DNA from 2 places in the Amycolatopsis sp. NBC_01307 genome. Region 1 is predicted to be linked to the other one. Evidence: riboswitches for the same ligand, from Rfam matches in the RefSeq annotation. Region 1 holds a riboswitch; the other holds the start of a gene.
The links. Region 1 has a riboswitch for thiamine pyrophosphate ahead of thiO (glycine oxidase ThiO). Riboswitches for the same ligand answer to the same signal wherever they lie in the genome.
Positions count from the first base shown of each region.

Region 1 (4,410 bases):
CAGCGCTTCGAGCGCCGGGAGTGCCGTGGTCAGCGCCTCGCGGTGCTCCGGCGACAGCTTGTCGAGCCGCCGGTTCAGCTCCTGGACGCGCGTCGACCGGACGCCGGACACGAGCCGCTCGCCCTCTTCGGTGGCCTTCGCCAGCCACGCCCGCCGGTCGACCGGGTCGGACTCGCGGCTGACGTACCCGGCCTCGACCAGGGAAGCGATGATCCGCGACATGGTCGCCGCCGCGACACCCTCCTTGGCCGCGAGGTCGCCGAGGCGCAGCTGGCCGGCGTGGACCAGCGTCGCGAGCGCGGAGATCGCGCCGTGGCCGGGGCCCGGCACACCGGCCTGGCGCAGTGACCGGGACAGCCTTCCCACGGCGAGGTACAACCTGCCCGAGGTGTCCTGAACCGATGTGGTCACGGCTGGCTCCTTCTGCCCTCACCCGTGCGCGGGTGCGCCGGAAAGTTCCGTCTACCTTACGGGTTGGCGGTGCAGGTTCGGTGTTAAGGCGCTCCGGTTCACCGCGGCGGGCTCGACGCCTGCGCCCAGAAGCGCTGCGGCACCCGCCCCGCGCCGCGGGCCAGCCGCCCGGCGACGACGGCCGACCGCATCGCCGCGGCCATCCGCTCGGGGTCGCTGGCCCGGGTGACCGCGGTGGACAGCAGGACGGCGTCGCAGCCGAGCTCCATCGCCAGGGTGGCGTCCGACGCGGTGCCGATTCCGGCGTCGAGGATCACCGGGACGCCCGCTCGCGAAACGATCAGCTCGATGTTGTGCGGATTCCGGATCCCGAGGCCGGTGCCGATCGGCGCGCCCAGCGGCATCACGGCGGCGCAGCCGGCCTCCTCCAGGCGCAGCGCGAGCACCGGGTCGTCGTTCGTGTAGACGAACACGGTGAACCCGTCGGCGGCCAGCTGCTCGGCCGCGTCGAGGGTTTCGACGGGGTCCGGGAGCAGCGTCCGATCATCCGCGTGGACTTCGAGCTTGATCAGATCGGTACCGAGCGCCTCGCGCGCCAGCCGCGCGGTGAGCACGGCCTCGGCGGCCGTGCGGCAGCCCGCGGTGTTCGGCAGCAGCTCGATCCCGAGGCGCCGGAGCAGTTCCAGGACGCCGGAGCCGCCCTCGGCGTCGGCGCGGCGCATGGCGACGGTGGTCAGCTCGGTGCCGGACGCGACCAGCGCCCGTTCGAGCACGGCGAGGTTCGCCGCGCCGCCGGTGCCGATGATCAGCCGTGACGACAGCTTGTGCGTGCCGATGACGAGCGGTGCTTCGTCCACTTCAGCCTCCCTGGACGGCGGTGAGCACGTCGAGCGCCGCGCCCTTGGGGACGGCGGTGGCGGCCCAGTCGCCGCGGCGGACGACCACGCCGTCGACCGCGACGGCGATGCCGGGCCGTTGCCCGCCGGCGGCGTCGAGGACATCGGCGACGGTCGCGTCGTCCGGGAACTCCGTCCACTTGCCGTTGAGCTTGATCTCCATCACACGTGCTCCTTCTGGTGCAGGCGGGCGGGTGAAGCCGCTTCGACGCCTTCGGGCGGCTTCTCACCTTCGAGCCAGGCGACCACGGCGGCCGCGGTCACGGGGGCCAGCAGCAGGCCGTTGCGGTGGTGCCCGGTCGCGGCGTAGACGCCGTCGGCCAGGACGCCGAGGTACGGCAGCGCGTCGCGGCTGCCGGCGCGCAGGCCCGCGGCCGTCTCGACCAGCTCGTACTCGGTGATCGCCGGGAAGACGCGCTCGGCGCCCTCGATCAGCTCGCGGACACCGCGCGCGGTGACGGCCTGGTCGAAGCCCGCTTCGTACTGCGTCGCGCCGAGGACGAGCTCCTGGTCGCCGCGCGGGACGAGGTAGATCGGCCGGCCTTCGACGACGGCGCGGACGGTCCGCGTCGGCGGCGGCAGGCAGCCGCGGCGCGGTTTCAGCCGGAGGATCTCGCCCTTGAGCGGGCGGACGGCGTCGGCCAGCCGCGGGTGCAGCCGGCCGGTCCAGGCGCCGGCGGCGAGCACGACGGCGTCGGCGTCCGGGATCGTTTCGACGCGTTCGCGGACGAACCGGACCTGGCGGTTGACGCAGACCGCGTACAGCGCGTTGAGCAGTTTCCGGTTGTCCACGGCCAGGTCGCCGGGCACGTGGAGTCCACTTCGGACGGACCCGACGCCGGGTTCGAGCCGCTTGGCCTCGCGCCCGGTGAGGCGTTCGGCCGCGCGGCCGAGGGACTGCAGGTGGTCGGCGAGGATGTCGAGGTGCCCGGCGTCGGCGCTGTCGAAGGCGACGACCAGCGTCCCGTGTCCGGCGAGCCCGGGGTCGACGCCTTCTTGGACGAGGTCGGCCGCGAATCCGGGCCAGCGGCGGAGGGACTCTTCGCCGAGGGCGAGGACGTCTTCCTCACCCGGCCAGGCCTCGGTGACCGGGGCGAGCATGCCACCGGCCAGCCAGGACGCGCCGCCGCGCACGGGTTCGGGGTCGTGGACGGTGACCGCGTGACCTTTCGCGGCCGCGCGCCACGCCGCGGACAGGCCGATCACGCCGGCACCGACCACGGCCAAGGTGTTCGTCATGGGATCACGCTCCCTGCGCCGGCATGACCCGGATCAGGTTCCACGGTCGGAGCGGCAGCTCCCTCTCAGCCCGTGCCTCGGGCTCCCGTGCGGACTCGGCCACCCTAGCTCGCCGGGTACGGTCGCCGCTATGCCCGCCCTCTCCGGTGACAAGATCCGCGCCCGCCTCGACACCGCACGCCTGTACCTGTGCACGGACGCCCGGACGACCCGCGGCGACCTCGCCGCGTTCGCCGACGCGGCCCTGTCCGGCGGCGTCGACATCATCCAGCTGCGCGACAAGACCGGCGCGTTGGAAGCCGCCGGCGAGATCGCGGCGCTGGAGGTGCTGGCGGAGGCGTGCGAGCGTCACGGAGCACTGCTCTCGGTGAACGACCGGGCGGACGTGGCCCTGGCGGTCGGCGCGGACGTCCTCCACCTGGGCCAGGACGACATCCCGGTCCCCTTGGCCCGCCGCATCGTGGGCGACGACGTCGTGATCGGCCGCTCGACGCACTCGGTCTCGCAGGCTGCGGCCGCTGCTTCCGAGCCGGGTGTGGACTACTTCTGCACGGGCCCCTGCTGGCCGACGCCGACGAAGCCGGGTCGCTCGGCGCCGGGCCTGGACCTGGTCCGTTCCACGGCCGCCGCCGCGGTGTCCCGGCCGTGGTTCGCCATCGGCGGCATCGACGTCCCGCGCTTGCCGGAGGTCCTGACGGCGGGAGGGTCGCGGATCGTGGTGGTCCGGGCGATCACGGAGGCGGAGGACCCGGCTGCGGCAGCCCGCGAACTGCGCTCCCACCTGCTCTGACGCTGAAGTCCGTGAAGGACTCCTTACCGGCTCTTATGGCCGGTAAGGAGTCCTTCACGGCTTTACGGGGTCGGGGTGGACGCCGCGCCCTGGCTGGTCGGGGGTGCCGCCGAGGTTGTCGGCTTCTGGGAGGTCGTGCTCGGCGTTGTCGGGGTGGTGGTCGGTGTGTCCGACGAGGTCGTCGGTGGGGTGTTCGACTGCGTCGTCGTCGACGACGTGTCCGTCGGTGAGTCCTGGGTGTCGTTCGTCGAGGTCGAGGGCGTCGTCGACGGGGTCGGGGTCGAGGGGCCCGAGCCGCTGCCGAAGATCTTGCCGATGCCCGCTCCCGTGCCGCCCGCTACCTTGCCGCCCGTGGCCGCGTCCACGCTGACCATCGCCAGGATTGCCACCGCGAACGCCACCACACTCGTGCCGATGATCAGTGGCCAGCGCAGTTTTCGCAGCCTGCCCGGCTCGTCGTCCGGACCGTCCGTGGGCAGGTCGTCCGGGCGCTTCAGCCGGACCGTGGGTTGCTCGGCCAAGGGCACCTCGGCGCCGCCTCGGCGGCGGATGCCCGACGTCGCCAGCTGGCGGGCCTTCGACGCGGCCGCTCGCGTGCGCTGCAGTGAGCGCAGGTACACCTCGCCGCCGACCGTGGTGATCACGCTCGCCACGCCCGCGCCGGCCACCGTGCCCGCCACGCCGAGTGTCGACCCCAGCAGCGCCGCCGTCACCGCCGCGAGCGCCGCCGCCATCACCTGCGCGATGCGCAGTCCTGACTTTGCTTCCTTCGTTTCGGAAGTCGCTGCGTTCTCCTTGCTCATGATCCCGATCCGGTAGTAAGTCTTCTCCCCTGTCCAACGTGTAAGGCGCGCGGGAAACTCCCCTCGTTGCCGCAGCGTGAGGAGCGCCACGTTGACCGTCCACTATGGACAGTGTAAACCGAACGGTTTCTTGACATACTCGGCACATGGAACTGGTCACGATCTCCGACATCGAGGCGGCCGCGAAGCGCGTCGAAGGTGTCGCCGTGCGCACGCCGCTGTTGCTCCAAACGTGGGACCCGCGCAAGTCCTTGTGGCTCAAACCCGAGAG
Region 1 is NZ_CP108403.1:7,790,512-7,794,921, forward strand. Features, by position in the region: gene OG439_RS34090 (MarR family winged helix-turn-helix transcriptional regulator) at 1-411, opposite strand, end outside; gene OG439_RS34095 (thiazole synthase) at 510-1,268, opposite strand; gene thiS (sulfur carrier protein ThiS) at 1,270-1,470, opposite strand; gene thiO (glycine oxidase ThiO) at 1,470-2,546, opposite strand; TPP riboswitch at 2,540-2,645, opposite strand; gene thiE (thiamine phosphate synthase) at 2,677-3,336, shown strand; gene OG439_RS34115 (hypothetical protein) at 3,399-4,139, opposite strand; gene OG439_RS34120 (threonine ammonia-lyase) at 4,286-4,410, shown strand, end outside.

Region 2 (4,410 bases), 580 kb from region 1:
AGACCGGCGGGTGGGCCGCAGCCGGCTCGTCAAGGCGCGCACCGACACCCCGCTCTACTCGCCCCTGAGCGAGCTCATCGCCGTCACCTTCGGGCCGATGCCGCTGCTCGCCGAGGCCCTGTCCGGGCTGGCCGGCGTGCGCGAGGCCTACATCTACGGCTCCTGGGCCGCGCGCTACAACGGCGAACCCGGTCTTCCGCCCGGCGACGTCGATGTCCTCGTGGTCGGTTCGCCCGATCCGGACGCGCTCTTCGACTCGGCGGAACAGGTGTCACGGCGGCTGGGGCGCGAGGTCAACGTCCACCGGGTCTCGCCCGAGTCGTGGGCGGCGAGCACCACCGATCCGTTCCTCACCAGCGTGCGTGAGCGTCCGCTGGTGAAACTCAGCCAGGAGACCTGATGCCGCAGTGGAACCAAGGCCGCGAACGGATCGACGCGTTCCTCGCGCGCGGCGCCATCGAGCACGTTCCGGCGTCGCGGGAGGCGGCCGAGGCCGAGTTCGTCAGGGCCCGTACGCACCTCGCGTCGGCGCGGCAGCTGCAGGACACGGATCCGGAAGGCGCCTACACGCTGGCCTACGACAGCGCACGGCGCGCGTTGGCCGCCGTCCTGCAGAACCAGGGCCTGCGGGTGACGAGCCGGGGTGGGCACGTCACCGTCTACGAGGCGGTCCTCGCGCAGCTGGATCCGCCGCTGGGGCCGGTTTTGCGGCCCTTCAACCGGATGCGGGTCCGGCGCAACGAAGTCGCCTACCGGTCTTCGGAGGCGCCCTCGGTGACCACGGAGGACGTGACGGCCGACGTGGCGAAGGTCGAGGCCCTCATCGAGGTCGCCGAGAAGGCGATCCCGAACATGCCACGCTATTGACCGCCGAACGCCGGCCGCTCACTCCGCGCGAGAGAGCGGTCCTGGACCTGCTGCTGGGCACGGACTTTCCCGGTGCCGCGGCCCTTCGCGCCCAAGCGCGCACGGCCGAGGTGACCGGCCGCTGTCCGTGCGGCTGTCCCACGATCGACCTCGCCGTCGACGAAACGGTGGCCGAGGTCGAGAGCCGGGTGGCCGTGGACGTCGACGTGGCGGACGGCGGGCTCATCCTGTTCGTCGACGAAGGCCGCTTGTCCGGCCTCGAATACTGGAGCGTGGCCGACGAGACGCCCGTCGAGTTCCCGCCGCCGGCGGAAATCCGGGTAGTGACAGCACCAGGTGACGGCTCCGGAGTTCTGCCACCCTCGGAACCGTGAGCGTCTACGTCATCTCCGAGGTCGAGATCCTCGATGAAACCGCAGCCCAGCGCTACCGCGAACTCGCCCAAGCGTCGATCATGGGGTACCAGGGGCGCTACATCGTCCGCGGCGCGGCACCGGATGCCCTCGAAGGCGACTTCGACGAACACAAGCGCGTCGTCCTCGTCGAGTTCCCGGACCGTGAGACGGCCGAACGCTGGTACGCCTCCGCCGAGTACGCCGAAGCGCTCGAGCTGAGCAAGACCGCGCTGCGGCGGCGGTTGCTGCTCGTCGACGGCGTGGCCTAACGTCGGCTGGGTGGAGCCGCTGACCGCTGATCTCTTCGCGCCGCAATGCCCGTCGGCCGACACGCCGTTCCGGATCGGGGACAAGTGGGGCGGCATGGTCGTCTTCTGCCTCGAAGACGGGCCGCGCCGCTTCTCCGAGCTGCGCGTGCCGCTCCGGAACGTCAGCCCGAAGGTGCTCACCGAGACGCTGCGGTCCCTGGAGCGCGACGGGATGATCACCCGCAAGACCTACGACGAGAACCCGCCGCGCGTCGAGTACGCGCTGACGGACTTGGGCCGGACCCTGTTCGAGCCCATGGAGCGCTGCCGCGAGTGGGCGGAGAAGTACCTGCCGAGCCTGCGAGAAGCCCGGCAGGCCTACGACCGGGCGGACTAGCCGAGGAGGCCCATCAGCGCGATCGTGATCAGCACGACGGCGGTCGCGAGGGCGTTGATCCAGGCGCGCTGGGTGGCGGTCAGGGCGGCGGTGGCGGGGGTGCTGTTCATGGCGTTTTCCCTACGAGCGGGCCGATGCTTCCGCGGGTTCAGCGCGTTGACCATGCCGAGTGTTAGCAGCTGTGACGAAGCTCACCCGATCATGCCGCTGACCAGCGGAAACGGCACTCAGCCGTCCGAGTGACGGTGGCTGCGGACGGTGAACCAGAGCACCCCGCCGGCCGCGGCCACCATCGTCGCGAATGCCACTGTGCCCACTACGATCGCCTGCGTCATATCTGCCTCTCGGTGCGAAGTCCTTTACCGAGAGACGCTGAACGCGGGCTTTCGTGCACTCAGAGTAGCCGGGATCACAGTCCGTCGAGGGTCTCGTTGATCTGCTTGGCCAGCGCGAAGTCCTTCTTCGTCAGGCCACCGGCCGAATGCGTGCTGAGGTGGAAGGTCAGCGTGCGCCAGCGGATGTCGATGTCCGGGTGGTGGTCGGCGGCCTCGGCCAGTACCGCGACGCGGTCCACCACCTCGATCGCCTTCGGGAAGCTCGGCAGCTCCACCTCGCGCCGGATGACCTTGCCCGTGCGGACCCAGCCGTGGAGCAGGGCCCGGTCGGCCTCGTCGTCGCTCAAGATTTCCGTCATGGCTCCATCGTCCAACGTCCTGGACTAAGGTGCACGGTTGCCACGGGAGTCCGGTGAGCCGGGCTGAGAGGCGGGGTGACCCGCGACCGTTAGCACCTGATCCCGGATCATGCCGGCGAAGGGAGGGCTTTCCCTCCTCGTCCGGCGAAGTGCAGGAGGGTAGATGAAACGCAGTGCTGTTCGCGCCGCGACGGCCATCGCCGTCGTCAGCGTCGTCACAGCGGCGTGTTCGCTGTCGGACGGGTCCGGTGACGCGAAGCAGACGCCCACCGTCACCCTGGTGACGCACGACTCCTTCCTGGCGCCGCAGGAGGTGCTCGACGCCTTCCAGCAGCAGTCGGGCATCAAGATCTCCGTGCTCAAGCAGGGCGACGCCGGTTCGCTGACCAACAAGCTCGTGCTCACCAAGGCGAACCCGGTCGGCGACGTCGCGTACGGCGTCGACTCGACCTTCGCCTCGCGCGCGCTCGCCGAGGGCGTCTTCGAGCCCTACACCAGCCCGGAGGCCGACCGCGGGCCGCAGCGCTACGCCGTCGACCCGGAGCACCGGCTCTCGGCGGTCGACGTCGGCGACGTCTGCGTCAACGTCGACACGAACTACTTCACGGCCAAGGGGATCCCGGCGCCGGAGTCGTACGACGACCTGGCCGACCCGAAGTACAAGGACCTGCTGGTCGCCGAGGACCCGGCGACGGCGTCGCCCGGGCTCGCGTTCCTGCTCGGCACCGTCGCGAAGTACGGCGAGGCCGGCTGGAAGGACTACTGGACCAAGCTGAAGGCCAACGGCCTCAAGGTGGTCAGCGGCTGGGAAGAGGCCTACACGAAGGAGTTCTCGGGCTCGTCTGGCAAGGGGCCGCGGCCGATCGTCGTCTCGTACGCGTCGTCGCCGGCCGCCGAGGTGGGCGACGACGGGAAACCGCGGACGAAGGCGCTGCTCGACACCTGTTACCGGCAGGTCGAGTACGCCGGGGTGCTGGCCGGCGGCAAGCAGGAGGAGAACGCGCGCAAGGTCGTCGACTTCCTGCTTTCGCAGCAGTTCCAGGCGACCGTGGCGGCCAACATGTACGTCTACCCGGCGCGCCAGGGCGTCGACCTGCCGGCGGGCTGGGCGCAGGTCGCGCCGTTGCCGCAGAAGCCGCAGGCGCTGACCGCGGACCAGGTGCAGGCCGGGCGTGAGAAGTGGATCGGCGAATGGCGCGCGCTCGTGCAGTGACATCCGGGCCTCCGCCCCGGGCCGGGGGCTCCGCCACCCGGAGCCCCCGGAAAGCAGTGGTCGTAGCGCCACCGCGGACCGCCCGCGGCATCGGCCTGGCGCTGCTCGGGCTGGCCCCGATCGGTTTCCTGGTGGTGTTCTTCGCCTGGCCGGTGCTGGCGATCGTCGGCCGCGGGTTCGCCGCGGGCGGGCTCGACGTCGTGCTGGGCGACCCGCAGACGTGGCGGCTGGCGGGCTTCACGGTGGCCACCGCGGCGGGCTCGACGGTCGTCGCGGTGCTGGCCGGGCTGCCGGTGGCGTTCCTGCTTTCCCGGGTGCGGCTGCCCGGCGTCGGCTTGGCGCGGACGCTGGTGCTCGTGCCGTTCGTGCTGCCGACCGTGGTGGTCGGGCTGGCGTTCCGGGCGCTGTGGCCGGACGGCGGGGTGCTGCCGATCGTGCTGGCCAACGCGTTCTTCAACGTCGCCGTCGTCGCGCGGACCGTCGCCGGGCTCTGGGCGCGGCTGGACTCGCGGACGTCCGACGCCGCGCGGGCGCTCGGCGCGTCACCGTGGCGGGCGTTCCGGTCGGTGACGCTGCCCGCGCTGGCGCCCGCGATC
Region 2 is NZ_CP108403.1:7,212,076-7,216,485, reverse strand. Features, by position in the region: gene OG439_RS31260 (ArsR family transcriptional regulator) at 1-400, shown strand, start outside; gene OG439_RS31255 (hypothetical protein) at 400-867, shown strand; gene OG439_RS31250 (hypothetical protein) at 864-1,241, shown strand; gene OG439_RS31245 (DUF1330 domain-containing protein) at 1,238-1,531, shown strand; gene OG439_RS31240 (winged helix-turn-helix transcriptional regulator) at 1,542-1,907, shown strand; gene OG439_RS31235 (4a-hydroxytetrahydrobiopterin dehydratase) at 2,317-2,601, opposite strand; TPP riboswitch at 2,634-2,743, shown strand; gene OG439_RS31230 (thiamine ABC transporter substrate-binding protein) at 2,765-3,814, shown strand; gene OG439_RS31225 (ABC transporter permease) at 3,925-4,410, shown strand, end outside.
Region 2: linked by a shared signal. The riboswitch ahead of OG439_RS31230 (thiamine ABC transporter substrate-binding protein) and the one ahead of thiO (glycine oxidase ThiO) in region 1 are both predicted to bind thiamine pyrophosphate.